Regions from separate parts of the Paenibacillus sp. VCA1 genome, predicted to be linked through region 3. Evidence: riboswitches for the same ligand, from Rfam matches in the RefSeq annotation. Region 3 holds a riboswitch; each other region holds the start of a gene.

Region 1 (7,848 bases), on a different contig from region 3:
CAGCATTAATCGTAATATTTTTCTTTCCAAGCTCTTTGGCCAATTGACGCGTAAATTGTTCGACGGCTCCTTTGGAGCCGGCATACAGACTGTAAGCCGGGAACATTTGACCCGCCACCGAAGTGGAGAAATTGATGATGCGGCCGCCCGGATTCAGATGCTTGGCGGCAAGCTGGCATGAAAAATAGGTCCCTTTGACATTAATCGCGAACAGCTGGTCGTAATCCGCTTCCGTTACATCGCCAATAGGTTTTGTAATGATGATTCCCGCGTTATTCACCACAATATCAAGCTTTCCGAACGTTTCAAGTGTTTCGTGATAGAGTTTCTCCAGCTCGCTCAAGCGGCTGATATCGGCCTGAACCGCTGTCGCTTCTCCGCCGTTTTTTTGAATGTTCCGAACAACCTCTGCCGCCTGATCTGCACGGTTCGCAAAATTGATGACCACCTTTGCGCCATGATGTGCCAAATGTTCGGCTATCGTCTTGCCGATCCCTCTGGACGCACCGGTGATCAAGGCAACTTTACCGGCAAGCTTCTTTTCCATTGCAATGATTTTCCTTTCTGAAAATATTTATAAGAGTGACGTTAAGCAACCGGGTAATCCATAACGACGATTCCTTCAACAAATGGGCCGATGGATTGCAATAAAGCTTGATGCAGGGGGTGCTGAATATATTCCCGGCAAGCCTGTTGATCCTCAAAAGTAACTCGGATCCCCAGCGTAAAACCTTGCATATGCTCTATTTCCTCCGTAACGTTAATCCCGGCGCTAAGATCGATGATCCCTGGAATGTTCCCTTTAAAGTCTTGCGCGCGTTTTACCGCATTTTCTTTTTCCGTATTGGAAACATCGGGCTTAAACTTCAAAAACACAATATGCTCAAACATTTTTCTCCCTCCAAGGTTGCTGATTATTTTTGACTTTGGAACTGCTGCAATAGGGAAATTTCCTTCATCCATTTCACGAAGTTTTCGGCTACGAGATCAAGGTGCTTTATGGTAGCTTCATCCGTCAGCACGCCCATCTCATTAAACTTCTCATGAACAAGGCCGATGTACACCTCATTTCCCGGTAACAGCGGCGAGGAAATGCCGGATGCAAAGAGAATGTCGCGCAGATGACCCTGCGCTTTTACCGATCCCAACAATCCCATGGAAGACCCTACAATCCATGAGGGCTTCCCGATCATGACTCGATCAACGCGGGATAACCAGTCAATCGCATTCGCCATGACGCCGGGAATGGTTGAATTATACTCGGGAGTGACCCATAAAACGGCGTCGGCAGCAGCGACTTTGCCTTTAAAATCGATAACCGGCTGCGGCGGAGCGGACTCCGTATCCTGATCGTAAAAAGGCAGATCCCGAATATTCAATACATCCAATTGAAAAAGATGCTTATAACGGTTTTGAATATAATAGGCTAACTTCAAGTTAAAGGATTCTTTGCGAATGCTCCCGACAATGGCAGCTACTTTCATTTTCATCACCTCATCATATTGGTTAGAATGGATGGATATGAACAGGCTTTAGCCGATCATCACGGTCTCATCCATACTTGCTATTCTCCCTAAGGAGAACATAGACTAGTGTATATGCACCTAACGAGGCTAGGAAGAGATCTGGTTATCGTAGGATCGGGAATCCTACGTTCATCAATGGATAGGAGGCATGGAGATCATGGCGTACAGATTGGACCGTTATGAGGAATTGTCCCGTTTTTTACGCTCACGCCGGGAACGAATGACCCCTAAGCAAGCGGGATTGCCGGAAACCGGACGCAGACGGACACCCGGGCTGCGCCGCAGCGAGGTCGCTCTGTTGGCAGACGTGGGACTGGATTGGTATACCTACTTGGAACAAGGGCGTCATATCAACGTATCCGCCGAGGTTCTTGATCGAATAGCAGAAGTGCTTCGGCTCGATGAATCGGAACGCAGGCATCTGTATTATCTTGCACGTAAGCAGATCCCCTTAGTCGAAACGAATCCAACCTCTAAGGTAACACCTGAGCTTCAACGTTTTTTGGATAGCCAAAATTTGTCCCCGTCAAATGTGATGGATGCACGTATGAACATTATTGCTTGGAATGAGGCCTATTGCGCGTTGAACGGGGATCTCGCGGCTATGTCTGAAAGGGAGCGGAATTTTGTCTGGATGACGTTTACTTCGCCCCGTTTTCGCTACCTCAAGGGAGACCAATGGGAATTGCATGCGCGGCGGGTCGCCGCAAATTTCCATGCGGGGTATGCGCGGCACGTTGACGACCCCTGGTGGTCTGGTCAATTCGAGGCGTTGTGTCAAGCCAGCAGCGAGTTTCGGGAATTTTGGGACTCCCATGAGATTCTCGATGCCATCGATGCTCCCAAAGCGCTGCAGTGTCCGAATCTCGGGATTTTGAATTTTGATTTTGTTTCATTTCAGCATTTGAACGATACAAATTTGACCGTTTCCATTCATGTTCCCCATCAAGACGGGACGGTGGAAAAAATGCAGCAGCTGTTAATTGATTATCGGGGCCGGCAGTCAGAGTCGCTAGAATCTTCTCAAAGAGTTTAGTATGAGGCATCTTTTGTTAGGTATGAATCAAGGCACCCTGCAGAGGATGCCTTTTGACCAAAAGCCAGAAATGGCGGTGCAGGCATAACCACCTAGCACCGCCATTTCTTTTTTCACTTTCATCAAGCTAGCTTTCTCTTCAAGTGAGCAAAACTACTTTAGGGACAGACTCTTTTGGTTTTATTCTGACAACAGCAGGTTTATTCAGAAAATATTCAGAATTGCCACATATAATGTCAAAAGTAGCTACTAAAGTACTAAAACAGACATCATGAGATACAATTCAACAAAATCGAGGCTAGTTGACTAGCCTATAATTTTGAGGAAGGCTAACAAATAGGAAGTTTTACTGCAAATTTTACATATATACACTCGTACGAAAAGAGCAAACCCGCTTGAAAATCGGGGACGCAAAGCTAAAGGGGCTAAAGGAAGCTAAGTGCCTATGCCAGCCAGCTGCCGAATACGACGGGAAACTCCGTCTACTGGCGCTTGCTATTGGATGGAGTTTTTATTTTCTTAGTTATTCTATTGAAGGAGCCCGTTGCTGTAAGGACTGGCCGTAATTCTTATCGTTTTTGTGCCAATTGACTTCTGCAGCTCGTGTGATCCTGACATAGCATTTTTTAAAAAAGTAACAAAAGAGGTGGACAAGGGTAGCTAAAAGAGTGCATTAAAATAACTTCACACAAGAAAGGAATGATCTATTTGCTAAGCAATAACATTAGTTTACGGAAAATAGGGATGATGTTCCTGATTTTTTCTCTTGTCTTCACGGGTATAGGGGCAAGCTTAGGGACTCCGATCAGTTATGCCGCTTCTTCGGAAGTTTATGTAGCCAGTGGCGGCAATGACACCACTGGGGATGGAACTAAAAAGTTTCCGTATGCCACATTGAGCAAGGCCTATTTAGAGATAAATGACGGAGGAACGATATTTCTCTTGGACAATATCACATTATCCGCACAGAATAATTCATTCCTTGAAATTAATCAGGCAAAGAATATTACGATCACCACGGCTGATGGTGTCGTAAATCCTGCTGTAATTAAACGTGGGACCCCAACTGGTGCCCAAAAGGACACACTAATTAATCTCACAGCGGGCGGGCTAACTTTGAAAAATATTATAATTGACGGTAATTCCGATCCTTCCTGGGGAAGAATAGTGAATGTCGATAGGTCGGGAAAACTGTTCATTACAGAAGGTGCTGTTTTACAAAATAATTACTCGAAGTTTCCTGGAAGTGCAGTCTATCTCATGAGTTCTACTGCAGTTGTAGAAATGACTGGTGGGGAAATTAGAGGTAATTCGTATGCGAGTTCAGGTACGGTTTTGATTGGTGGCGGTACTTTCACTATGACCGGTGGTCTGATTACTGATAATATCGGCGGTGGAGTAGATCTGCAAGCAGGGACGTTCAATCTTTCCGGCGATGCAAGCATAACTGGGAATACAATAGTAGAATCAGGCCAACAAAAGGATCGAAACGTTAATCTGCAAGGCAATACGTTTCTTACCCTAAAGGGCGCATTTACCGGAAAAGCAGGTATTACCGCACAAAATCGTATGACTGCAGGTAGTAAGTTTGGACAAGCAATAGCAGGCGACTTGGCGGGGCTGGAAAATCTGATTGCTGATAACTATCCTCTTTTTGCAGTTTATGGCGTGGGTAATGCTCTGTTGTGGCAATCGTTGCCAACGGTAACGCTGGATCAACCATCCGGAGATAAAGTGTTCATTGGAAAGCCGGAGTTTGCGGGTACAGCGACACCGGGAGCAACAGTTAAGGTTAAAATTGATGATAATATTACGCTCACGGCAACCGCAGATGCCAATGGCAACTGGAGTGTAAAGCCGGATACGGATTTGCCAAATGATATATACAATATTGAAATCACAGCTACCAATTACGATAGAACATCAGCGCCAGTATTGAAGACCTTAGAAGTAGACACAACGCCACCGGCGGTAGCGCTTGAACAGCCGTCCGGAGATAAAGTGTTCACTGGAAAGCCGGAGTTTGCGGGTACAGCGACACCGGGAGCAACGGTTAAGGTTAAGATTAATGACAATATTACCCTCACAACTATTGCAGATGCGAATGGCAACTGGAGCGTAAAGCCGGACACGGATTTGCCTGACGACACTTACAATGTTGAAATTACGGCAACCAAAGACGGTAAAACATCGACGCCAGTATCGAAGACCGTAGAAGTAGACACATTAGCGCCAGCGGTGGCGATGGATCAACCGTCCGGAGAAAAAGTGTTTACTGGAAAGCCGGAGTTTGCGGGTACAGCGACACCGGGAGCGACGGTTACGGTTAAAGTTAATGACAATATTACGCTTACAACTACCGCAGACGCGAATGGCAACTGGAGCGTAAAGCCGGATACGGATTTGCCGAATGGCACTTACAATGTTGAAGTAACCGCGACCAAAGACACTAAAACATCAGCGCCAGTATCGAAAACAATAGAAGTAGACACAACGGCACCGACGGTAACGCTAGAACAGCCGAATGGCGACACAGTGTTCACTGGAAAGCCGGAGTTTGCGGGTACAGCAACACCGGGAGCAACGGTTATGGTTAAGATCAATGACAATATTACGCTCACAACTATCGCAGATGCGAATGGCAACTGGAGCGTAAAGCCGGATATGGATTTGCCGAATGGCATTTACAATGTTGAAGTAACCGCGACCAAAGATACTAAAACATCGATGCCAGTACGCAAAGACATTACCATAGAAGCGGTTGACAAGTCCGCCCTAGAAAAGAAAGCGAATGAGATCGACGGCAAGATTATTGCCGGCGAATTGACCGACTCCGACTACACCCAAGCAAGCTGGGACAACTTAAAGCGTGCTCTTGATGAAGCGGAACGCGTACTGAACGATCCGACAGCGACGCAAGAAGAAGTGGATCAGGCGTTGACTGCTCTGGAGCAAGCAGAGAAGGATCTTGTGAAACTGGGCGGGGAACTGGGTGAATTGAATCATGTTGGCCTTACCCAAGACGGCGAGAAGGAGATTACGTTAACCCCAGCATTCGATCCAAACCAATACAAAAACTATAGCGGAACCGTAACGAATGACGTATACGGCATCAGCCTGAATCCAGTGGCGAAATATCCAGACGATACTCAGGTGAGAGTGTTCGTGGAAGGTAAGGAGTATCTTTCCGACGATTGGAATAAGCTACCGCTTATCGAAGGTAAGAACGAGATCAAAGTCGGCGTTTATGACAAAGCCGGTGAGTTGATCAACGAATATACCTATGTCATCGTTCGCGAAAGTGCTGTACCAGCCAACAACAAGCTGGAATCGTTAGTTCCATCTGTAGGGCACCTGTTTCCGGTTTTCGATCCGAATCAGGAATCCTACACGATGAGCGTAGCGAATAGCGTTAATCAACTGCAATTGACGCCAACAGCGCAGGATCCGAACGCGACCATTCAGATTCAAGTAAATAACGGCGAATGGAAAACGGTAACTACCGGTGAGCTTAGCGACTATCTGGCCCTGAATGTTGGTCCAAACGTCATTACAATTAAAGTTACGGATCAAAATGGTAAGGGAAAAACGTATTCTGTGACCGTAACAAGAGCTTCCGGTAACGACAACTCCGGAACAGACAATACACCAACTTCACCGACTCCACCGACGACGGACAACCCTGTGAAACCAGGGAACATCGTAACAACCGATAACGGTTCGAATGTATCGTTTGCTTCGGGTACGGTAAATGGAGACCAGGCGACGGTTACGATCGATAAGGACAAGCTGTCCGGCATTCTGGCGGACGGTAAAGGACATAAACTCGGCATCAGCGTACCGGGTAAGGGCGATGTTGAAGTTCGAGGATTGACGCTTGAAGGCTTGAAAAAGATCACCGATACCGGCTCCAGCCTGGAAATTGAAGATGTGCTGGCGATTTATCCGGTTCCTGCAGGGAAGCTCGATGTGAACGCCATTAGCAAACAGTTTGGCAACGCGCCGCTCAGCGATATTGCCGTTAACATCAAGATCAAACGTTCTGCGGACGATCTGGCTAAGGTTGCCCGCGAGAAGGCAGCTCAAGGCGGTTATGAACTACTTGTGCATCCAGTCGACCTCGATTTGACCTTTAACCATGACGGGAAAACAGATAGAGCGGGACTATTGAATGGTTATGCGCCGAAATACATCGCGCTTCCGGAAGGCGTCGACCCGAACCGCATCACGACAGGCGTTATTGTGAACCCGGACGGCAGCGTATTCCATGTGCCGACGGTCGTAACGAAGATCGATAACCGTTACTTCGCACTCATCAATGATCTGCGCAGCAGCGGAACCTATTCGGTTATCTGGAATCCGCAGGATTTCGACGATGTGCAGTATCATTGGGGCAGAGCTGACGTGAATAATATTGCCGCGAGACTCGACCTGAAAGGCAACGGCGACAACACGTTCTCGCCAAACCGATATGTGACACGCTCCGAATTCGCTGAAATCGTCGTATTGGGTCTGGGTCTGATGCGTCAGGACGCACCGCAAAACATCTACCCTGACGTACCGTCGACGGCATGGTACCGGAATGCTGTAGCGCTCGCGGATGAATTTGATATTGTTCGCGGATATGAGGACGGCAACTTCAAAGGCGGTCAGCAAATCACGAGAGAGCAAGGTTTCGCGATGATTGCCCGCGCGTACCGCTTGATTCAATCCGAAAACGTACCGAGTCAGGAGCAGATCGCTTCTGCATTGGCACCATATGCGGATGGGGCAACAGTAGCTTCTTGGGCTAAAGCAGATGTTGCCCAGCTGATCACTTCGGGAATTATCCAAGGCAACGGACCTGAACTTCTGAGCCCGAAAGCGGAAATGACGCGTGCCGAGGTAACCGCATTGATCGCAAGAATGCTGAAAGTGACCCATCTGATCGATAAGTAAGGAAATATTTAAAAAAACCATTGACGGTACTGGGCCGTCAATGGTTTTTTACTTTGGGAAAGCCATAACAGATAGATTAGGTAATAGTCCTTAACACTTTGTTTGAAAATTCGCTTTTCCTTCCAAGACTGCACTCAAAAATTTCTTCGACTTTTCCAATCGCTTCTGGATATCGTCAATTTGATTGATTTTTTGTCCAACAATGTTCTTCTTTTCTTCGTATGATAAGTTGAGTTGTTGATTGACAAGCAAACTTAATTCTTCTATAGAAAGGTCCGCGGATAAAAGTGCCTTCACATCCTCTAAAAACTCAACAATCTCTTCAGAATAGATACGATAATTATTTTC
Region 2 (7,848 bases), on a different contig from region 3:
TTTAATTCCGATCCTGAGCGTAATATACGGCTTTTCACCCAACCGGAGATCATGAAGCGAAATATCGGAGCATTTCTCCTTGTCGATCATACTCTTCGTCAGGTCAATCGACCAGATCTTCAGCAAACCGTGTTGCGTGCTGTTGTCATACCACCACGACGGGTTCAGCCTGCCTCGATGGTCGCCAAAATCCCCCGGCGATATCCACGAGCCAACCTCAACCTCGTTCACCCATACTGTAATTTCCGAAGGCCAATCATTATTATAGTTCGGAGCTTCCGAGCAAAGTTCCAGGGAGAATTCGAGCGTATGGATTTGCGCTCCCGCAGGCAGCTTTTTTGGGAAACGATATTCAATCCAACCTTTCCGAAACCAGATGATTTCAGCCGTCCTGCTCTCCGGAAGATAGAAATTGACGGGCTCATCCTCTTGAAATACCATGCCTGACGTGTTTGCCATGCCGCAAGTCGGCACAATGTCAAAGTTGCTGAAGTGTCCGATCGGCATTTCCATCTCTACGACTTTGGTTGTATTCGGATCGTAAGCACCCGGATTCAAAATGAGACGAACGTCGTCAAAATTCCGGCTGCACACTTTCATAGCCCCTCGAGTTGCCGGTTGAAGTTCTGTTACAATCAATTCGGCCTCTTCCAGTACTTTGACATTGTTGGCGGCAGTGGAAACGGGGATATCCAGCTTTTCGGCAATTTCAAGAATATTGAGATTGGGTTTGTCCAACAGCAATTTGATGATATTGACCCTTGTATGCGTGCCGAGTGCATGCGCTACCTTAACCAATCGTTCGGAATCATTTATGGAAACTTCAAGCAACGGGATGTCACCTTCCTGTGAATTGATTTATTTACAATATTATAAACAATAAATCACGTATATGTACAGAAATATTGTATTAAAACAATAAAAACATAATGACGCTTCAATTTACATCAATCCTCTAATCATAAACAGTAAATCGTATCCTAAAAAATTGAACTTCGACTCCTGCCCCCGTGATAAATGCTCAAAAAGCCGCATCGAGGCGGCTTTTTCCATGCAGTAAACCATTAATCGGGCAGAATAATGTTATGTTTTGAAAACAACTTCAGCAGGTCGTTCCATGTCATTAGGATGTCCCCGTTTTTGTAAGGCAGCTTTATGTCTTGCAATTCCGCGGGTTTGAGCTGTTCTTCGCGGCCATCTTCCTTGTAATACGTTATATCCCCGCTAAACTCTAACATGCCTAAGGCGGTGCCGTTCACGATCGACCCGGTAAATTTGACCTCTTTAAATTTGTAAAAAAGATCGTCTTTGTAACTCCATCTCCAGGTGGCGTACACGTTTGTCCCCAAGCTTGGCTCAGCATACTCTTTCACCCATATGCTTTTGTTTACTTTACCGTCGCCTTCAAACCCGCCGTCACCGCCCGGACGCTTGTTTGTGCCATCCATGTTTTCCGAGGATGTGAGAACGTTTTGCTTGTAGGTATAAAACTTCAATTCGCTTTGATCCTCTTGCCCGTTGGCAATAACCATCATGTCGGCATATTTTTTCGCATCCTTATTTACGGCAAACCAAAGATTTTCTATAGACTCCGCCGGTATCATAAAGACGCCGTTGATTTTTTTCATCGGGTTTTGCCCGTCGAGCGGAATCTCTTCGGACCCTAAAACCGGATTTTTCGGATTATTATGGATAAAGGAATCGACTTCGCCGCTTCTGAATGTATTCGTTTCGATTCCGTTTGTCGTCGTCACCCTGCCGTCGGCATTTTCTTGATAACTTATTCCAAATGCAGCGCATACTTCTTCAATCGGAAAATAGACGATTCCGTTCTGAACAACCGGCTTTGTTTTAAAAGCAATGGGTTTGTCATCCAGCTTTAATACGGGGATCATTGTATTTTGATTTTGAGTTTTTCCTGTTTCAATTGCGACCTTTTCATTTCCGAACGGAATGTCCGGCAGCTTGCTCGTGTCCGAACTTGTTGCCGGTCTTGCGTGCATTTCACCTGATCCGTGATCCGACAAGTTTTTGATAAACTGAACCGCCTCGGCACGCGTCAGCGTCTTGGAACCGTTAAAGCTGGTGATGGTCGGCTGACCGCCCTCGCCTTTGGCTAGCCCCTTGCCGTACATAAACCGGATGGCATCATCGCCTTCATAATTCATACCTTCCGCCGAGGCGATCAGCTCCGCCACACGGAGACGCGTAATCGGCTGGTTTTGTGCTTTGATGTCTGAAGAGCTTACGGGATAATTCAAGGATTCGGCAAGCATGTAATAAGGCTCTGCCCATCTGGGAGAACCGTTCTGGGCATCCGGTCTGTAGCTATGTATGAGCATGGACAAAAACTCGGCCTGCGTTACCGATTGATTCGGTTTGAACGTGCCGTCTTCATAGCCGCGTACGATGTTTTTGCTGAGCGCCCAAGCAACGCTGTCTGCCGACCAATGCGATTTCATGTCCGCAAAAGGGACCTTGGCCGTAAGACGATCCGCATGCAGCTCTGGCGCAAATAAACCGCCCATCCCTAAGGTTATCGCAGTCTGTACGGTTAACATCACTTTCAAAGATTTCTTCATTCGTTCATCCCTCTCTGCTACTCTTGATCGTTGTCGATCAACAAAAGAAAACCACCTTGTATAAGGAGGTTTGCTTAGGAGACATATGTAATGCAGGCTGGCAATCGGTATTCCATGAACGAAATCGACGACCCATGCCTTTGCGTCCCGGCTTTTCAACCGGTTTGCCCCAAAAGTCTGTATTCATTTGTTGATGAATCCATTTCATAATGGGTTATTAAACAAAAGCGGCATTATGAAAATGATTGGATATAAACAGTATATTCGATGTATTTTCAAAAGGAAATAATAAAACTTCTACCTTGAAGCAGCAGACCCAAAGGCTCAAAATGGGTTTACATGCTAAGTTGGCTGTATCATACTATTGTCCGCAATACCTTTACTCATAGCAATAATTGCATGAAGCACAAAAAGCTTAATGGAACAGTTGAAATTTTCTTACGCTGCCCCATTGAGTTTTTGTCATTTTCCTCAAAATTCCTGCTTGATGAGTTCCGGTTTTATATTGAGGACGACCCCCATCAAACCGGACACATCGATTCTTAGTTTAGACACACCGCCTCCCGCAGGATTTTAAGATGATGAGTTAAAGTGGATTTTGGCATTAAATCTTTAAAAACTGCACAGTTCTGCTCGCCGAATCATGTTGCGTTCTCATCAGCGCCCTATCCGCCTTTTGCCGCCTGCAGCTTGCTACGGATCCATGCTACCAGGAAGAGGAGCAGCCCGAACACAAGCAACGAGAAATCGAACCATATGTGACTCGTCGACAAATAACGTTCAAACTCGACGTCACTGGAAAGGCCCCATAAGCTCGCGATCAATGACAAAAGTCCAAGCGGCAAGGCGAGCGCCCGGTAATCCTTGAGTCCGCTCCATTCGGCAATGGCTGTCACGGCTGCGTAATGATAAGTGGACAATTCGATAAACGTGCCTGGCAGCCATACAGCTAACAGCAAGGCATCGATATGCTGAAAAAATTCACCGAGTCCGATATATCGGACGACTTCGATAAACGGATAGTTCAATGTACCGGCATACTCGCCAAAAAGAAAAACGGATACAAGCCCGGACGCTGCAAGTGTGAGCATTTCTCCAAACCAGGCAGCCATTACGAATAACGCTGCCCTTCGCTTACTCGACAATAACGGAAAAAACAATCCCAACAAAAGATACCCGGAGAACCAGGTGAATGGAACGATGGCTCCCTTAAGCGAAGGTACCGGACCTTTTCCCATGATCGGGAAAGCATTCGATACGGCCCATTCAGGGATCGTGAGAACGCTCAGTATTACGAACACAACGATGGTAACCGGAAGAAACAATTGCGCCAACCGGCCAAGCACCTCTACACCCCCTCTAACCGCATATGCTACAAGAAACATAATACCTCCCGAGATGACGAGGGGCGGGGTATTCTCCAAAAAGACGGAGGAAATGAAATCACTGTAAATTCGTAAAATAACGCTTGTCAGATAAGCGGCGTAAAATATGATGACAAATCCCGCCGCTTTTCCCAGTATTTTTCCAAAAATCCGCTTGCTGTACCCGATAATTGTTTCTTCCGGAAACATGCGGTTGAGCCGCAGCATGGCCAGCACGAAGAATATTCCGGCCAGATGCGACCAAATGGGCGACAACCATAAATCCCGACCCGCCGCCTCCCCAGCAATTTTGGGAATCAGCAGCAGACCGTCGTAGGCCATCAGGGAATATAGTAGAAGCGCCAATTGTCCTGAAGATATTTTCCCTTTTTCCACCATCTGCAAACACCTCATCAACTTAATAAGCCGGAAAATGGTCTGTAGAGCCACTCAATCAATCGGATTGGGCCTGGCATTTCCGGAAATAACACGACTAGCAGAGCGGATATCCAGCTAAAGACAGCGATGGCCACGAGTGTCCCGCGTTCACGGACGCTGCTTTTGTCCAGACGAGCCCACTCGAAACTTACGATAAGAGCTACGACTAGCGATATCCCCGCAACCTTCAGCCAAATCATGGTTTTGTAAGCTCCTTTTGCTGCTGTCCAAGGGGGGTGCTGTTCATACCGATGCGGCGTAAGTTCACGCCGGCCTCCACCCGGACTTCCATCCCAGGGTAGTAACTCTTCCAATGCGGCTCAAGCTTGCTCCATCCGCGGGGATTTTCGCGGTTGATCGCTTCCCCGAAAGCAAAAATATCAGCGTGCATGCGCTGAGCATCATGAACGGACTGTTTCACCATCTCCCGAATACGTTTTGCCACCGCCGCTTCTAGTAAGCGGGCATTTGCTGGATCGGCCATATTCAGACGTGATGTATTTTGGATCATACTCAGTTCCGAATCAACACGGATCATCATTTGCCACTCCCCTTTCTTCCGGGATGGAATCAAACGCGAATTGGAAGCGATGGTTATGAACGTCACCCGGGAGGGAGACCCGATCCCGAGGTCTACGGTTTGGACATCGTTTTTCAATTGATTCATCACCCACTTTGCAGCGAAAAACGAATTCCCCGTCATCGTTCCGACCATACGTCCCCGGTTAAAGACCGCATACCCCTTGATGTACGGCTCCCCACCTCCATCCCCTCCTTTTTGCGGGACATCAATGAAGGGCAGGATCGCTGCGTTGTCATTGGTGCTTAAACGCTGAACAAGCCGACTTATCGTCAACGGCTTATGAAAAACGCGCGCGGCTTCACCCTTCAGAAAGTCCGCTTTCGTCTGCTCCAACAAAAAAGGCGATTCGAAAAATTCCCGGACTTTTCCGTGAGTGACAAAGGGCATAACCCGCAGGCGGATTTCATTGTCCCGCACCAGGTAATCCAGTTGTTCTCGGAACCCGTCCCTTGCAAGCGATTCCCCGACAACCAGCACTTGAAGCTGCCCCCAATAAATCGTGCGCGGCAGCTTGAATTGCAGCCGCCCCTGCGCATCTGCCACCGTATCGCCGACGGCGTAGCGTATTATCGTTTTTCCGTCCCCTTTCTTTTGGTCCCCGCTTGGAGGCTTCCCGCTTTGCTTCTGTTCCGGCGCGACGATCTCCAAGATCAGTTCAATGTCTCCGTCCTCCGTCCGATCAAAACCCGCGCTCATAACGATGGCCAAGCTGTTCACTTCGTCGCTGTCCCAGCAGCCTGTCAAAGTCAGGATGGCCGCTCCCGCCACTAAAGGCAGCAGCCGCTTGCCCAGTTGAACCATGACAGCTATCGGTTTACTTTTTCGCATATCGTTTCAATGTTCGCCCCCTTTCCCCGGATTCGGCCGCTGTCCCGGTACGAGGCGCCGGCGGTTGCTTTTTGCCGAATATCTCGGGCGCATGATCATTTTCCACCAAGGGGTTCGAACTACCGAATCCTTCATATCGCTCGCCACAAACGGCGCGATCGGGGACATGTATGGCACGCCGAAAGAGCGCAGCGTGCATAAATGAACCGCTATGGCAATCAGCCCATACATGACGCCAAGAATCCCGAGCAGCCCTCCGGCCAAAACAAGCAAGAGACGCAGCAGGCGAACCGAGAACTCCAGCGAATAATGCGGGGCCGTAAATCCGGCGATGCCCGTAAAGGCGATGATGATCACGATCGGTGCCGATACGAGACCGGCGGATACCGCCGCCTCGCCTACAACGAGCGCGCCGACAATTGTTACCGCAGAACCAATTTGCCGCGGAAGACGAAGCCCCGCTTCCCGCAACACCTCAAATGCAAGCTGCATTATTAACACTTCCACGATGGTTGGAAACGGGATCTCCTCCCGCGAGGAAGCAATGCTCATCAGGAGTTTGTTCGGAATCATCTCTTGATGGAAAGTCAGAAGCGCAACGTACACCGACGGAAGCGTTAGGGAAATAAACAGTGAAAAGTAGCGAAGAATCCGCAGCAAACTGGAATATAACGAGCGATTGTAATAGTCGTCCACCGCCTGCAGCAGCGTTACGAACGTTACGGGAACGATCAGCACGTCAGGCGTACCGTCGACTAGGATGACGATGCGGCCTTCGATCAATCCGGCCGCGGCGATATCAACCCGTTCCGTAAACTGATGTTGAGGGAACGGCGAGTAGGGATCATCCTCCATAAATTCTTCAATATATCCGGTTTCCAAAAGGCTGTCCATATCAATACGTTTCAGGCGGTTTTCCACCTCCTGAATTAGATCCGGCTTTGCAATGCCCTCCATATAAGCGATATAAATCTCGGTTTCCGTATATCGGCCAAGCCGGAACGATTTTAATTTCAGCTTGACGCTTTGGACCTTTCGCCGCAGGAGCGACAAATTGGTCGAAATCGATTCGGTAAACCCTTCACGCGGCCCCCGCAACGACGTCTCGGTCTGCGGTTCTTCCACCGAGCGTTTATCCCATTTGGCGATCTTCAGCAGCAGTCCCCGGTTGCAATCCTCCAGCAGCAGCAAAGGATAACCTTTAATCAACTGTCTCACGCATTCATGGGCATCAGTGTGCTCCTCAATCGATCCGACGGGCAAAATCCTGTTTTTTAGCGTTGAAAAATCTAGGGGTTCCGAATCGGTCATCATCATAAGCGGCTTCAGAACGTTGTTGTCGATCTCCAGTCTGTCCGACATGTCTGGAATGTAAACGAGTTGTGCCTCAAGCTCCTTGCCTACTCGGAAGGAGCGAAACACTACATCGTCGGCCTCGCCCAAAATGTTTTTCAGCGATTCGACGTTCCGCTCAAGCGATGGAACTAGCGCCGTATGGGATGAAGAATTTGCATCGGTTGTTTTTGAGAATGAAGACCGTTTATTCATAACGGATCACCTAGCCTATTCTGTGAAGTCCATTTCTCATGATTGACATCTGTTTTCTCTTCCTGTTATTTTTACCAAAAATAACATTTTCATTTCTTTATTCGCTCATCGGGCAATTTCATTTTCCATTAAATAGCGTGCATTTTGCACATAATTGCGTTATGTTATTTTATTTGCAAAATGCACATTATTTTAAATGAAAGAAGGGGATTGTCGATGAAGGCAGTAATTGTAAAGGAAAAGGGTTCAATCCCCGTATTTGGTCATTTGGATTCGCCGGTCGCAAAAAGCGGGCAAGTTTTGATTAACGTTTCGGCAGCAGCCTTAAGTCGATTTAGTAAATACCGCTCAATGAGTATGCATTACTCATCAGAATTTAACTTCCCGATCGTAGCCGGTGCTGACGGTGTTGGTACTTTGGAGGAGGGGTCTCGCGTATACTTTGCGCTGCCTGTTCACCATATGGTAGTTTAGCTGAACAAACAATGGTAAATGAAAAGTTGAT
Region 3 (7,848 bases):
TGACAGCTTCGCGTTCCGCCTGCCGAACACGGATGAAACCTTTCGCGAGACGATCCAAAAGGGATTCGTATACCGCAAAAAGTTATCCGACCCGAACCAGATTTCCCGCCAGATCGGGGAGTTCCGTTTCTTGATCAGCAGCGAGCAGCTGTTCAAAAAAATAAACAGCTACAAATTGGACACGGCTGCAGCCGTAAGCGCTTCCGGCGAGGTATACATGATCTTAGGCGGGAACCGCCATGCCGGGAAGCTGGTACTTCAAGCGGCGGATGACGGACGAACCAGCGGCTATCTTTCATTAGGCGGGTTGAAAAGCACGTATTTTATGACCTTTTCTTCCACCAAGTTCGATTTCCGCTTCGTCGTTCTTGTCGATCTGCCGATGCTTATGCGTCAAAATACCGGCATTATTGCGGCGGTGTTATTCATTGTATTGATGGCGATGATCAGCGTATTGCTCATCATTGTGTACAATCTGCGTGACGACGCGCGATTCCTTCAGCGCATTATCTATTCCATCAAACGCGTGAAAACCGCGGACTTTACGTCGAATTCTCCGGCACGTTACAGGCGGAACGAATACGGCATGATTGCCCGGGAGTTGGATGACATGGTCCTCCAGCTCGACAAACACATTCGCACCGAATATTTGCTGAAGCTGAAGCAGCAGGAAACGGAAATGAAGGCGCTTCAACATCAGATTAATCCCCACTTCCTGTACAACACGTTAGAGGCCATTCGCTCTACCGCTTTGGTGAACCGCGACGTCGACACCGCCGATGCCATTGCAACCTTAGGCGCTTTATATCGGGATATCGTGAAGAAAGAAAACATCATATCCATCATCAGCGAGCTGGAACTTTTGCAAAAATATTTGAAAATCATGGAGCTGAAATACCCGGGGCGGTTTTATTATCAGCTGAATGTGGATGAGGCGCTTTGGAACGTATCTACCGTAAAATTTTGGATGCAGCCGCTGGCGGAGAATTTTTTCGTTCATGGCTTCGATCCGGGCAACGAATTTAATTTGCTGGTCGTCAACGGCTGGGAAACGGATCAGCGCTTCGTGCTCGAATTTGTCGACAACGGAAAAGGAATCTCCAGGGAGCGTTTGGACGAAGTGAAGCGGAATCTTTCAAGCCGTGACGATGCTCCTGTCAAGAGCATTGGCCTGCGCAACGTGTATACCCGGCTGCATTTTTTCTATGGAGAGGGCTTTTCCATGGAGGTCGATAACAACGAGGAGGCAGGCGTCAAGATTACCGTTACGATCGCAAAGGAGTGATCAGGCATGTACAAACTTCTTATCGTGGATGATGAACCGCAGATTCTGGAGGGCATGAAGCGGAGTTTGGATTGGGCAAGATACGGTTTTCACCGGATCGAGACGAGCGAAACCGGAGAGGGCGCTTTGTCCAAGGCGGTAGAGCTGCTGCCGGATATCGCCATTTTCGATGTGTGCATAGGGACGGAGCGCGGCTATGAAATCATCGGCAAGCTTAAAGAGATGCGCCTTCCCACCCAATATATTATCATGAGCGGCTATAGCGAATTCGAATACGCCCGGGAGGCGATCCGATGCGGGGTGAAGGATTATTTGCTTAAGCCCGTCGAACGTTCCAAGCTGCAGCAGGTGATCGAAAAAATCATCGTGGAAGATTTGCACGGCACCCTGGACGGCGCAAGCGGCGAGGACCTGAACGCCGATCCGATTTTGGGAATTCCGTACGATCAATTATCCAAGTTGACCAACCGCATCTTGATGATGGTGAAGGCGGAATATGCCCAGAACATCACTCTGAAATCAGTGGCGGAGCGTTTTCGGATGAACAGTACGTACCTTGGACAGCTGTTTCTGAAGGAAGCGCATATGAAGTTTTCGGAATATTTGATGGCCTATCGAATGCTTCACGCGCGGGAACTCATTTTAACGACCAGCGAAAAAATTTCCAGCATTGCGCTTTCCGTGGGATACCCCAATCTGAATTATTTTTACACCCATTTTCAAAGTTATTTCGGCAAGTCGCCATCGGAAATGAGAAAACAGAGCTAGGTTTAACGTGACAAAGGAGGCCTTTGTATGCAGCAACCCTCTTTTTGGGGTCGTATCATTCTATATGTTGCATTAACCGTCATGTTAGCGCTGTCGGGGACGGGGTGCTCCTCGTCTTCCGGCGAAGATGAGGGGAAGCCCGGCGGCGCCACGGTGAATCTCATCTACTACACGATCGGCGAGCCGGACAAGGATCTGAAGCTGGTGAACGACAAAATCAATGAGATCCTGGCCAAAAAGATCGGCGTTACCATCACCTACGTCAAGGTAGGATGGCAAGAGTATGAAGACCGGTTGAACACGATGATATCGGCGGGAACCCCTTTTGATGTCGCTTTTGCCCAGGACTTCACGGGTTATGCCAAACGTGGCGCATGGTTGCGGCTGGATGACTATCTCTCTACCGTAGGCAAGGAAATGTACGAGGCCATCGATCCCGTTTTTTGGCAGGGGGTGCGTATGGACGACGGCGGCATTTACGGCATCCCTACCAATAAAGAACTCGCGGTGCGCCAACAGTGGACGTATCCGGATGAACTGGTGAAGAAGTACGAGATCGATATTACAAAATACAACACGCTGGAATCGCTTGAACCTTTGCTGCGGATGATCAAACAAAAGGAACCGGATTATTTGCCCATGGAGCTGGACAAGGACTCGCAGAACTTCTTCGCCTTGGACGGCTACGAATACGTCATAGACAAGAAGCTGCCTTTGATGGTGAAGTCCTTAGATCCAAACGCTCCCGTGGTGAATATATTCGAAACGAAAGAAGCACGGAAAGTGCTGAATACGCTGCGGCGCTATTATAAGGCGGGCTACATCAACGAAGATGCTGCTTTACGGGAGAATCAAAAGCTGAAGATAGGTTCGAAGTTGTTCTGGAAAGCCTCCGACGGCGGCCCACTTGCGGTAAACAGCTGGAGCAAGGACCGCGGCTACAAGGTGGTGGCGAACGCCGTAACGCCCGAGCTCGTCACGACGGAATCTTTGCGGGGCGGCATTATGGCGGTCAGCGCGGAAACCAAGCACCCCGTAGAGTCCATTAAATTTTTGAATTTGCTCAATACGGACCCCGAAGTCCGCAATTTGTTCAATTATGGGATAGAGGGCGTGCATTACAGCTTGGACGAGAATGGCCAAGTCGTGCCTATTCCTCCGAAGGACGCCAGCGGGAATCCCATCCCGGATGAAACGCCCGGTTACACGGGGGTCACGTATACTCAGGGCAACTGGTTCATTTTGAAGACGATGGGCGGCGCGTTTCCGGACCCTTTGAATAAATGGGATCAGTTCCGTTCTTCCAACGCAAGAGTCGTTAAATCCAGCATGCTGGGTTTTACGCCCGATCTATCCATGATGCCGATCCAGATGCAGAACATCGAGATGGTATGGCAAAAATATTACCCGAGCCTGATGACAGGCAGCGTGGATATCGATACCGAACTGCCGAAGTTCAATCAGGAACTGAAGCAGGCCGGTCTGGACGAGGTTCGTGCCGAAGTGCAAAAACAGCTCGACGCTTGGCGTATGGCGCACAAGCAGCGGCTCTGATGCTTCCGACCGGATCCATGAAATTGGTACAGTCCTGCGCACTTCCATTCGTAACCCAAACGGGTGCTAAACCGTCTCTTAGATGAAGACTTTCCATTAGGAGCTTATCAATCAGGGCAGTTCATTTTTAGTCATGACGATGCGGGGAGTCATTTCATCTAAAAATAGGAAAAAGAGGTGCGATGGTGGTGCTCAAACGTTTGGTTCTATCCATGCTGTTATCATCGGTGTTATGGTCGGCTTGTTCTGCGTATGCATCGGCTGAGGGGGCCGTGCCCCCGACGAATGTCGCCGGAATCTCCATTTATCCGTATGAAAAAGGAGTCGATGCCGAATTTTATATCCGCTATGGTGATTCGGGCCAAGAGTCCATCGGCAAAGATTTTGTAGGATTATTTATCAACGGCTCCATCATCAAAAATGCGAATGTGGTGACGGAAAATAACAGGACGCTGCTGCCGGTCCGAATCGTGGCCGAACATTTGGGGGCTCAAATCAAGTGGGATTCCAAAGCCCAAAAAGTCACGATTGCCGATGGCGGCCAAACGGTCGAATTATTCATGCACTCCACGCATGCCAAGGTAAACGGCAAAAAAGTCGATATGACTGTCGCGCCAAAAATCATACACCGTAGCACCTACGTGCCTGCGAGATTTGTGGCCGAAGCTTTGCGCGCCAAAGTGGATTATTTTAATGGAAAAGATCTCTCGCAGCCGCATATGGTTCCCAGACTGCCGCATGTAATGATCAGCCGGTATCCAAGCGATGCCAAGATCCTTTCCAAAGAGGCTGCCATCGACAAAGCCAAAAAGGAATTCGTTATCGCTTATGAATCAAAATTCGGCCCATTTGTTCCGCTTGCCGCGAACGAGAAACCGGGTAGGGAAGATGACAAGGCCATTTTGAGGAATGTCATTACACATTTGAAAATCGAATCGGAGAACGACAGGTATTACGTCATCCCTATGATGTATGATTTTTGGGTCGATAAGTATACGGGAGATGTGTATACCTTTTATAACGGGCTTACGATGTCGATAAACCGCTTTGATCCGTACGCCGAGAATGCGTTGTCTTTTCCGGGTTGATGCCGCCGAAGACGGCGAGGCACTGTACGTAAAGGACGTTATCGATGTACTTGAGAAAATAACCGGAGAGCCGGCCAATTGGCCGGTTCTCTTTATTTTTCCAAAAGCAGACCGTTTTTTCTAATAGAGCGGTGAGTAGAAACGACAAAAACGAAGGAAATATTGCAAAATGAGACTCTAGTCCCTAACTTACGATTCGCATATATTATATTTTTAAGTAAATGTTAAATTTTTCAACTACATATAAGCTCGTACGATCATGGCAAACCCATTGAAAAATGGGGACGCAAAGCTATAGGGGCTAACGGATTTGCTGTAAAACGCAAATGCTACTGCCAGCCAGCTGCCGAATACGACGGAAGCCTCCGTCTGTTATGGACGGGGGTTTTCTTTTTCTGAATATTTAAAATTTTAACTATTTTGATAGCTGGGGTTTCGAGCCCTGTCTATAAAAAAGACGAAAGAAAGAGGAGGGAAGGAGTTCTATAAGGTAATTTTCTGAAATTGGAAAGATTGACGGCGAAGGAATGATCGCTCTATCAACGATCAGAGCTTTCGAATTAAGTATGATTTGGGGGGAGACAATTGCACAATGACCGCTCTATGAAGCGAACCAATTTATTAAAGCGTCTCTTTATTCAGTTTTCTGTACTTTTGCTTATCCTTAGCGTGGGACTCCCTTTATCGCCAGGTGCAATTCATGCAGCAGGGACATTAACGATTAATAAAATTGATTCGTATGGTATCCAGGGGATGACACTCCATCAATTTGATGGCAATAATCCAACTGCTACTCCAAAGGCTAGTGTTACTATAACAGGTGTTACCGAAAATACCGGTTTAAACGGATTGGCAGTAGCAATGAATGAGAAAGCTTTTTATGCGGCTACTTATTCTTACAGCAGTAATCCTGTTTCTAAACTTTACAGAATTAATGAAAACGGAACAGCCCAGTTTGTATCACAAGTGGAGGGTATAGCCGGGAGTTCTGTCATTTTTGATGGGAAATATTATTATGTATATGGACATAACGGTAAGGTTTATATAGGAACCTATGATTTATCTACGGGACAAAAGGAATCAAATGAAATAACGAATTATAGTCTCCCGTCATACCAGGATATGGGTGGCGATTTGGTTTTTGATAGTAATGGTTATCTATGGTTTTACGAAGACAGTTCATTAGTTCAGTTGGACCCAAGAACGTCTACCATGGTTCGCAGTATCGCCATATCTTCTGCAGATGGTGTCCCTGTAGAGAATGGGTTCAGAGGAATGAGCTTTTTACCTAACGGAAATATATTAATCGTCGGTGGGCTGAGTAATCCGAAATTCTATATACTTAACCGTGATACTTTGAGCACCACTTACATCGGAGAAATGACAGGGGGATTGATTTATGATCTGGCATCGGAAGTTACGCCGAAGTTCGATCCTAATCCTCCTGAACTTGAATCTCAGAAAAAGGCAACCATTCAACAAAAAGCGACAGGTAACACGGATACGGCCCACCCGGAAGTAGGAGATACGCTTCTATACACGATTCAGAGCCGGAACAAAGTGGTTAACAGCTTCATTAGTAATCTTGTTATCTCGGATACAATTCCATCAGGGCTACAGTATGTCCCGGGCAGTTTAAAGGTGGACGGCGTGTCTGTCACTGATGCTGAAGGGGACGACAAAGGGCATTATGCCTCAGGCAAGGTAGTCGGTCAGTTTGGTGTCATTAAAGATACCGCATTGCACACCGTCACGTTTCAAGTGACAGTGCTGCCGGGCCAGGCAGGCAAGGATATTGCAAATACGGCAGCGGTAGTCGGGGACAATATCGACGTTCCGGACAAGCCGACGACGACGATCAACATTTATCCGCGGGTTCCCGTGCTTGAATCGAATAAAAAGGCTGCGCTTCAGGAAAAAGCGGCTGGAAACATGGATTCGGCCCATCCGGAAGTAGGAGATACGCTTTTATATACGATTCAAACCCGAAACGCGGCAGCAGATAGTCAGGTCACGAATCTGGTGATCTCCGACGCGATTCCGGCAGGGCTGGAATATGTTCCGGGCACGCTTCGCGTAGACGGCACAGCGGTGACGGATGCCGAAGGTGATGACCAAGGACATTATACTGCAGGTCAGGTTGTCGGTCAGTTCGGAGTCATTTCGGACACCAATTGGCACACGGTCCAATTCAAAGCAATCATCCAACCAGGCCAAGCTGGCCAAAGCATTCGCAACGTGGCCGAAGTGACTGGCGACAATATCGACACTCCGGGCAAGCCGGACGTGGAAGTGAATGTTTACCCACCGGCTAACCGACCGCCAATGACATCGAATACCGAAGAAACTACATGGAAAAATACGTCGGTAACCGGAAGCGTTTATGGAATAGATCCGGACGGTGACCAGCTTACATTTACCAAAGGTAGCGATCCGACGCATGGCACAGTGACGGTGAACCCGGATGGAACATGGAAGTACGTTCCAGATCCCGATTTTACCGGAACCGATAGCTTTGAGGTTACGGTGAGCGACGGCAAGGGCGGAACCTCCACCTCCACGGTGACGGTCAACGTAACGGAGCCGCCAAATCTGCCGCCAGTGAGCCGCAATGAAAACGTAACGACGCAGCGGGATACGACAGTAACCGGCAGCGTGTATGCAACCGATCCGGACGGTGATCAGCTTACATTCACCAAAGGAAGCGATCCAAAGCATGGGACCGTGACGGTAAGTCCGGACGGAACGTGGAAGTATGAACCGGATCCGGGCTATGTAGGCCCAGATATCTTCACTGTAATCGTGGATGATGGGAAGGGTGGAAAAACGACATCCACGATAACAGTTAACGTAACAGACAAACCGAACCAACCACCGGTCACGCGAGATGAAAACGTAACGACACCAAATAATACGTCGGTAACCGGAAGCGTTTATGGAATAGATCCGGACGGTGACCAGCTTACATTTACCAAAGGTAGCGATCCGAAGCACGGCTCAGTCACGGTGAATCCGGATGGCACCTGGACCTATACGCCAGAGCCTGGTTATGTTGGCGAAGACAGCTTTACGGTGATCGTGGATGATGGGAAGGGTGGAAAGACCACTTCGACAGTGACGGTCAACGTGACTGATTCTGGAACAAGCACGAAT
Region 4 (7,848 bases), on a different contig from region 3:
AAACGGAGGCATGAGGATGGAAAGAACAGAAATGCGCATTTCCGGGATCGGCAATTCGCAAGGCGGATATTATTCGCATGTCAGGGTGGACGGCATGGCCAAAATCAACGGGGACACCGACTGCATTTCCTTCGACAGCAACGGCACGTTAACGGTGGAGGGATCGCTGCAAAGCGAATCCGTCACGATGAACGGAACGGCGAAGATCGAAGGCCGGGCCAGCGCGAACCGCATGATGTTGGATGGGCTCGTGACCATTAAGGATCAAGCCGTTTGCCATGAAACGCTTTCGGCCAACGGACGTCTGTCGATCGCGGGCGGGCTGATCGGCGAGAAGGTTGAAATCTTCGGCAGTTTGAAATCGGGCGGCGGCGTGCAGTGCGAAACGTTTAACGTTCACGGCGGATTCAATATCGACGGTTTGCTGAATGCCGGAATGATCGACGTCAAACTGAGCATCCCCAGCAAAATCAAAGAGATCGGCGGGGATGCGATTTCGGTGAAACGGTTCAAAAAAGTAAGCGTCCTCGAGCAGTTTGTTCCGGCGTTTTCCGCCCGGCTTCAGGCGCAGGTCATCGAAGGCGACGAAATCGACCTGGAATATACGGAGGCGGATATCGTCCGGGGGAATGTCGTCCGCATCGGCAAAGGCTGCAAAATCGGCCGCGTGGAGTATAAAGACCGGTTGATTCGGGAAGACGATGCGACGATCGGAACGGCTCATCAGATGTAATATGTGTTCATATAACAAGGAGGTACAAACATATGGCTATGAACGGAAATCCAAACGGAACCCGCGGCGATTTGAAAATTACCGGGAACGCCCAATCGGGAGGCGGTTTCTTCCGCAACGTCAAAATCACGGGAGATGCCGTCATCAATAACGATACGGAATGCGAAATGTTCAAGTGCCTGGGCGGTTCTGAGGTGAAGGGATCGTTACGGGCGGGAAGCGTATCCTGCAACGGCACGCTTAAGGTTGCGGGCAGCGTAAGCGGCGGAAGCGTCCGGACGCAGGGCGATCTGCGGATCGGCGGCGACTTGGCGGTTCAAAGCGTCTCCATCTCCGGCGAGTTGACGGTCGGCGGACGGGTATCGGCGGAAAAGGCGAAAATTACGGGGGAACTGCGCGCGAACTCGGATTGCCAGATGGAAGAGCTGTCTGTCCGGGGAATGGTCGACGTAAACGGCATGCTGAATGCCGAGCAGGCGGATTTCAAACTACACGGGCACAGCCGGCTGCGCGAGCTGGTCGGAAGCCAGATCACCGTCAAGAGAGGAAGCGGCATGTCTCTTCTCGGAAGTTTGTTCATGGGATCGGACGGCGTGCTTACGGCGGAAACGATCGAAGGGGATACGGTCGTGTTGGAAAACACCAAAGCAGCCGTAGTGCGCGGACGCAGCGTCACTATCGGCGCCGGCTGCCGAATCGGGCTGGTGGAGTACAAGGACGATCTCAAAAAGGACAGCGAAGCGGTCGTTTCACAGTCCGTCAAAATCGGATAATTTGGGGAGGGGCAGAACATTTTTATGGCTGCTGTGAAAAAGAACAGGCTGGGATTCATCGTTGCCGGGCTTTTGCTCGGCATTTTGATCTCGGCCATCGACAATACGATCGTGGCGACCGCCATGGGAACGATGATCGGGGACTTGGGCGGGCTCGACCAGTTCGTTTGGGTGACTTCGGCGTACATGGTGGCCGAAATGGCGGGTATGCCGATTTTCGGGAAGCTGTCGGATATGTATGGCAGGAAAAGGTTTTTCATTTTCGGGATCGTCATATTCCTGATCGGCTCCATGCTGTGCGGTACTGCGCATTCGATTACGGAGCTCAGCATCTACCGCGCCATTCAGGGCATTGGGGGCGGCGCGCTCATCCCGATTACGTTCACGATCATTTTTGACATTTTTCCGCCGGAGCAGCGCGGCAAGATGTCGGGGATGTTCGGCGCGGTATTCGGCATCGCCAACCTGTTCGGTCCGTTGATGGGGGCATACATTACGGATTACTGGCATTGGCGCTGGATTTTCTATATTAACGTCCCGCTGGGGTTGATCGCGTTTTTCCTCGTCGTATTCTTTTACCGGGAATCGCATGAGCACTCGCGGCAAAAAATCGACGTCTGGGGTGCGGCAACGCTTATTGGCTCCGTGGTCAGCCTCATGTTCGCGCTTGAGCTCGGCGGCAGCAAATATGCGTGGGATTCTTTCGCCATTATAGGGTTGTTTGCGGCGTTTGCCGTGCTGTTTATCGTCTTCCTGCTCATTGAGCGCAAAGCGGCCGAACCGATCATTTCGTACGACATGTTCCGGAAAAGGCTTTTCGCCGCAAGCAGCGCGGCTGCATTGTTTTACGGCGCGGCGTTTATTACGGCGGCGGTGTACATTCCAATTTTCGTCCAGGGCGTCATGGGAGGAAGTGCGACTAACTCCGGACTGATACTACTTCCGCTTACCCTGAGTTCGGTTGTCGCTTCGCAGGTCGGGGGCATGCTTTCCGCCAAAATGACGTTCCGCAGAATCATGGTTTTTTCGGCCGTCGTGTTTTTGCTCGGCATGTATTTGCTTGCCACCATTACGCCTGACACGTCCCGGACCTTACTCACCCTGTATATGATTATTACCGGTTTCGGCATCGGCTTCTCGTTTTCCGTGCTCAGCATGTCGGCCATCCAGGGGATGGAGGCTCGGCAGCGCGGCTCGGCGAACTCGACCATTTCCTTCCTGCGTTCGCTTGGGATGACGATCGGGATCACGATTTTCGGCATCATTCAGCGCAATGATTTCAAGAGCCAGCTGACGGAAAAGCTGGGAGACGCGGGAAAAGCGATGCCTGCAAGCGCCGACCCGCAGCATTTGCTGTCGCCCGAGACGAGGGCGCTCATTCCGCAGCCGGTCATGGAAAAAATCAGCGCGGCGCTGTCGCTTTCCGTCGACCATGCATTTTTATGGGCGCTGCTCCCGGTATTTTTTGCCCTGGTATCGGTGTCGATGATGGGAGCGGGGCGGATGCAGTTCGCCAAAGGGCCTTCGCCGGCGTCGTCGAAATCGAAGGCATAAGGGATCGTTGAACTTATTCTCCATTCCGGTTATTGGTTTCTGGTCGACAAGGGCTCCGGATTGGGTAATACTTGAATAAAATACGGTCAACAGTAGGAGGCTGGTCAAGGATGAAGGTTATCATTACCCAAGAGGAAGCCGTGGAAAAGGGAATTTGGTCCGAAGTCATGGGCATGTTCGGCATGGATGACGAAGATGAGGTGTGGCCGGCCGAGGAATTTATTTTGACCGAGGAGCAGGCGCGCAAGCTCAAACTGATTCCTTGACGGGACATGGCGACGATCGCACGGGAGCGGCAGAAATACGAAGAAGGTGGAAGGCATCGCAACGATATATACCGTAAATCTTAAAGATTGGCAGGATGGGGCGCATATTCGGAGGCTGCTTGCCTACTTGCCCGACGAGGTAAGGACCCGGGCCGCAACATACAGGTCGGAACGGGATGCGGACCGCCAGATCGTTTCGGATGCGCTGAAGCGGGTGGCGGCTTGCATGGAAAACGGTCTTCGTCTCAACGAGATCGAGCTCTTCAGGGATGGTTTCGGAAAACCATCCCTGAAGGGCTTTCCGGACTATTTTTTTAACGTGTCCCATTCCATGGATTGGGTGGTGTGCGCCGCAAGCGCAAAAGGAATGATCGGCGTTGATGTTGAACGCGTCGGCGGCGCCGAAGCGGAAGCAGCCGAGCTGTGTTTCACACCGCGGGAGCTTGCGGAATGGAAGATGCAGCCCCCTGAGAGGAGGGATGCTTTCTTTTATGAGTTATGGACGCTCAAAGAAAGTTATGCCAAGGCCGTCGGCCAAGGGCTTTCGATCGGATTATCTTCGCTGGAAACGATCCGGCATCAAGAGACGGCGCATATCATGCGACAAGGCCGGGTCGATTCCGGGCTGCGTCTGCGGCTTGTTCCGCTGGACCCCGACTACAAGTGTGCCGTCTGCATGCCGGCCGACGAGCGAACGGTCCAATGCCGCCGTTTGTTCCCGGACGAGATGCTGGCTTGCATGAAGTCGTTTGACGGTCATTCAGACAGCGATGTACGGCGCATCTTCCATTGATAACCTATGGAATTTCCCATAATTTCGGGATATAGACACTTATATTACCTCTTTATGGAAAGATCTAACCTGTACTTTATATTTAAACATGATATATTTAAAGTGTATTTTCAGATATTTCATTTTATTTTCTGTAAAATCTGAAATATTGTACTTTGAAAACTCAAGCTAAAGGTAAACCTGCCGAAAGTCAGGGACACAAAGCTAAAGGGGCTTCGAGCGTCAAGATTCCCGATCTTTACGCCATGCCAGCCAGCTGCCGAAGATGTTTTCGCAATCGAAGCAACTCTACTCTCGGCAAGTAGAGTTTTTTTGTTTTTTATTTTTTAACGATCCAAACCTATGAAGAAGCAAAGGAAAGATGAACATGACGGTGCTAACAACTGGAAAGTCGAATTTGGATGAATGGAAATGGTATGTGAACCAACTCGAGGAACGGACGATCCTGCGCATTCATTCCGGAAAGGCGTCCATTCCGATGCTGAAGGTAACGCATCCTTGGCCGGAGGAAGCAGGTCGGAATATCCGCCAGGCATGCGAAACCGCGGGGGTTGATCCGAGCGCGCTGCTAAGCGCGGCCTGGAGCGTTCTCCTGATCCGGTATTTGCGGAGGGAGGAGGCGGCGTTTGCCGTGATCGGTTCCGCGGAGCGGGCGTACCCGTTCATTGCGAAAGCGGATGGGGCGACATCGCTCGGAGCGCTCGTGACGCAGGTATCCTCCGCCATGGCCGAGCATGAGTTGAAATCGTCGACGTTCGGGGAAATCGCCGCCCTATGCGCCGGCTCTGATGAAGGATCGGCTGTGTGCAATACGGCCGTTTTGACGGGTGACGGCTTCCGACATGAGGAATTGCAGGGGAAATTTGATCTGGCCGTCTCGCTGAACGGGGAACGTGCCGGCGGTTTCGCAGTTTGGTATGCGGACGGCGCGTTTTCGGACGAATTCATTCGCCGGATGTGCGTGCATCTGCAAAACGTCATGACCGCCTGGGCCCAAGCTCCGGACATGACGATCGGCAGCGTTCGGCTGCTTGCGGAAGATGAGGAAGCGCTGTTGGCCGGTTGGAATCAAACGGCCGCTTCGGCCGGATTGGACCGGACGGTCCACGGATGGTTTGAGGAGAATGCCCGAAAAAATCCGGATCGGGTCGCCGTGGTTTACAAAGGCGAATCTTTGACTTACGGCGAGCTGAACGAGCGGGCGGACAGATTGGCCCGGATATTGGCACGCAAGGGTGCGGGCCGGGAACGAATCGTCGGCATCATCGCGACGCCGTCCCTTGAAATGATCGTCGGGACGCTGGGGATCTTGAAATCGGGAGCGGCTTATATGCCGATCGACCCCGCCTATCCGGCCGACCGCATTTCATACATGCTCGAAGACAGCGGAACGGAGCTGCTTGTCACCGAGCCCAAGGTGAAGCTGGACGGACAAGTCCGCTTCCAAGGCGAGACGGTCTGCGCGGCGCAGGCATCCGTGGATACAGTTCCTGAGGTGGCTGCAGGCGTCGAAACCCTAGAGGCCCGTGAATACCCGGGACCGGATGATTTGGCTTACGTGATCTATACGTCAGGTTCGACGGGCCGTCCGAAAGGCGTGACGGTCGAGCATCGCTCGCTTGTCAATCTGTGCGCGTGGCATATCCGGGAATTTAACGTGACCGACCGGGACCGGGCGACAAAATATGCGGGTTTCGGCTTCGATGCCTCCGTATGGGAGATGTTCCCGTATCTGGTGTCGGGTGCGGCCATCCACGTCATTCCCGAAGAAATTCGGCTGGACTCCGGAAGATTACATACATATTTCAAACAGAACGGAATTACGATCAGCTTTTTGCCGACCCAATTCTGCGAGCATTTCATGACGCTGGACCACCCGACGCTGCGGGTCCTTCTGACGGGAGGGGATAAACTGAAGACGTTCAGCAAGCAAACGTACGACCTGTACAACTGCTACGGACCGACGGAAAACACGGTGGTGACGACTGCCTATAAGGTGACGGAGCTGTCGGCGAACATTCCGATCGGCCGTCCGGTCGATCATGTGAGAGTTTACATCGTGGACGCCTACGGCCATCCGCAGCCGGTCGGCGTCGCCGGCGAGCTGTGCATCGCCGGAAAGGGGCTCGCGCGCGGTTATTTGAACCAGCCGGAGCTGACGATGCAAAAGTTTGTTCCCGGAGGCACAACCGGAGAAGAACGTTTGTACCGCACGGGCGATCTGGCGAGATGGACGGAGGACGGCGTCATGGAGTTCCTCGGACGGATCGACCATCAGGTGAAAATCCGCGGCTTCCGGATCGAAACGGGCGAAATCGAACATCGGCTGCTGCAGCATCCGAACGTGTCCGAAGCCGTGGTCATCGATCTCGAGGACGCCTCGGGCGCCAAATATTTGTGCGCGTACGCAGTGGCGGACGGAGCGTTTTCTTACGGCGAGATGAAGGCGTTTTTGACGGAGCAGCTGCCGGATTACATGGTGCCTTCCAAGCTGGTGATGCTGCCGGAGCTCCCGTTGACGGCCAACGGCAAAGTCGACCGGCGCGCGCTTCCGGCACCGGAAGTTTCATTCGATGAAGAAAACTTCGAAGCGCCGGTGGGCCAACGTGAGGAAGAAGTGGCGGCATTATGGGGCGAAGTGCTCGGACTGGCCCGCGTGGACGCATGCGAATCGTTTTTCACGTCGGGCGGGGATTCGCTGAAGGCCGTCCTCCTGCAAGCCAAGCTTGAACGGCAATTCGGCATATCCGTCCCGGTGACGCTGCTGTTCGAGCGGCCGACGGTCCGCGGGCAAGCCGAATGGATCGAGCAGGCGGTTCGAAGCGCATCTTCAGAAAACGAGCATGCGGCAGGGATCGAGCTGGCCGACACAAGCAAGGATCGCATTCTCAAAGTTTCCGCGCGCGACAGCTATCCCGTCGCATCCGCCCAAAAAAGGCTTTACTTCATCGAGCAGATGGAACAGGTCGGCACCGCCTACAATGCGCCGTTTGCGTTCCGGATCGAAGGGAAGGTCGACGAGCGGCGTCTAGAACGGGCATTCCGCGCGATGATCGCCAGACACGATGCCTTCCGCACATCCTTCCAATGGGAAAACGAAGAGATCGTACAGCGGCTGCATGACGAGGTCCCGTTCGAGCTCGTGCTGCAGGAAACGTCGGAGGACGGCATGCATGAACTCATTCAATCTCTTATCATGCCGTTTGACCTGGCAAAAGCGCCGCTCATGCGGGCATGGCTCACCCGCTATGGCGATGGGGACCGCTGCGTGCTGCTGGTCGATTTCCACCACATCGCCGTCGACGGCATTTCGGCGAACGTCTTTTTCGATGAGCTGTCCCGTTTGTACCGGGGCGAATCGCTCGAGGATCCGGCGATCGGGTTTGTCGATTTTGCCGTGTGGGAGGCGGAATCGTCCCAAAGACAGGCAAATGGAAGTCAAAAAGCTTATTGGGAAAAAACGCTGTCCGGCGAGCTTCCGATCCTGCAGCTTCCGACCGACCGGGAACGCCCAGCCAAGCAGAGCTTTGCGGGAGACACGGTCACGCTGAGGCTTCAAGCGGAAGATGCAGCCCGCCTGAAAAAATTCGCGCTCGACTCGGGCGTTACGCCGTTTATGGTGTTGTTTGCGGGATATCATGCGCTGCTTTCCCGGTACACGAACCAGGAGGACATCATTACAGGCGTTCCGGTTGCGGGGCGGCTGCGCGAGGAGCTTCACGCCCTGAT

The links. Region 3 has a riboswitch for cyclic di-GMP ahead of RJP21_RS00455 (Ig-like domain-containing protein). Riboswitches for the same ligand answer to the same signal wherever they lie in the genome.
Region 1: linked by a shared signal. The riboswitch ahead of RJP21_RS08585 (Ig-like domain-containing protein) and the one ahead of RJP21_RS00455 (Ig-like domain-containing protein) in region 3 are both predicted to bind cyclic di-GMP.
Region 2: linked by a shared signal. The riboswitch ahead of RJP21_RS18260 (S-layer homology domain-containing protein) and the one ahead of RJP21_RS00455 (Ig-like domain-containing protein) in region 3 are both predicted to bind cyclic di-GMP.
Region 4: linked by a shared signal. The riboswitch ahead of RJP21_RS06935 (non-ribosomal peptide synthetase) and the one ahead of RJP21_RS00455 (Ig-like domain-containing protein) in region 3 are both predicted to bind cyclic di-GMP.

The regions. Positions count from the first base shown of each region.
Region 1 is NZ_JAVLSX010000003.1:446,771-454,618, reverse strand. Features, by position in the region: gene RJP21_RS08605 (SDR family oxidoreductase) at 1-547, opposite strand, end outside; gene RJP21_RS08600 (Dabb family protein) at 589-891, opposite strand; gene RJP21_RS08595 (NADPH-dependent FMN reductase) at 915-1,484, opposite strand; gene RJP21_RS08590 (helix-turn-helix transcriptional regulator) at 1,684-2,562, shown strand; cyclic di-GMP riboswitch class I at 2,937-3,026, shown strand; gene RJP21_RS08585 (Ig-like domain-containing protein) at 3,307-7,500, shown strand; gene RJP21_RS08580 (MerR family transcriptional regulator) at 7,591-7,848, opposite strand, start outside.
Region 2 is NZ_JAVLSX010000007.1:351,157-359,004, forward strand. Features, by position in the region: gene RJP21_RS18255 (ArsR/SmtB family transcription factor) at 1-831, opposite strand, end outside; gene RJP21_RS18260 (S-layer homology domain-containing protein) at 1,065-2,582, opposite strand; cyclic di-GMP riboswitch class I at 2,671-2,761, opposite strand; gene RJP21_RS18265 (GerAB/ArcD/ProY family transporter) at 3,248-4,345, opposite strand; gene RJP21_RS18270 (Ger(x)C family spore germination protein) at 4,581-5,795, opposite strand; gene RJP21_RS18275 (spore germination protein) at 5,802-7,343, opposite strand; gene RJP21_RS18280 (MDR/zinc-dependent alcohol dehydrogenase-like family protein) at 7,560-7,817, shown strand.
Region 3 is NZ_JAVLSX010000001.1:84,060-91,907, forward strand. Features, by position in the region: gene RJP21_RS00435 (sensor histidine kinase) at 1-1,285, shown strand, start outside; gene RJP21_RS00440 (response regulator transcription factor) at 1,292-2,053, shown strand; gene RJP21_RS00445 (ABC transporter substrate-binding protein) at 2,081-3,607, shown strand; gene RJP21_RS00450 (copper amine oxidase N-terminal domain-containing protein) at 3,790-4,695, shown strand; cyclic di-GMP riboswitch class I at 4,947-5,046, shown strand; partial or broken gene RJP21_RS00455 (Ig-like domain-containing protein) at 5,281-7,848, shown strand, end outside.
Region 4 is NZ_JAVLSX010000003.1:43,846-51,693, reverse strand. Features, by position in the region: gene RJP21_RS06965 (YhbD family protein) at 1-14, shown strand, start outside; gene RJP21_RS06960 (hypothetical protein) at 17-733, shown strand; gene RJP21_RS06955 (cytoplasmic protein) at 766-1,506, shown strand; gene RJP21_RS06950 (MDR family MFS transporter) at 1,531-3,060, shown strand; gene RJP21_RS06945 (hypothetical protein) at 3,171-3,326, shown strand; gene RJP21_RS06940 (4'-phosphopantetheinyl transferase family protein) at 3,373-4,119, shown strand; cyclic di-GMP riboswitch class I at 4,283-4,383, shown strand; gene RJP21_RS06935 (non-ribosomal peptide synthetase) at 4,487-7,848, shown strand, end outside.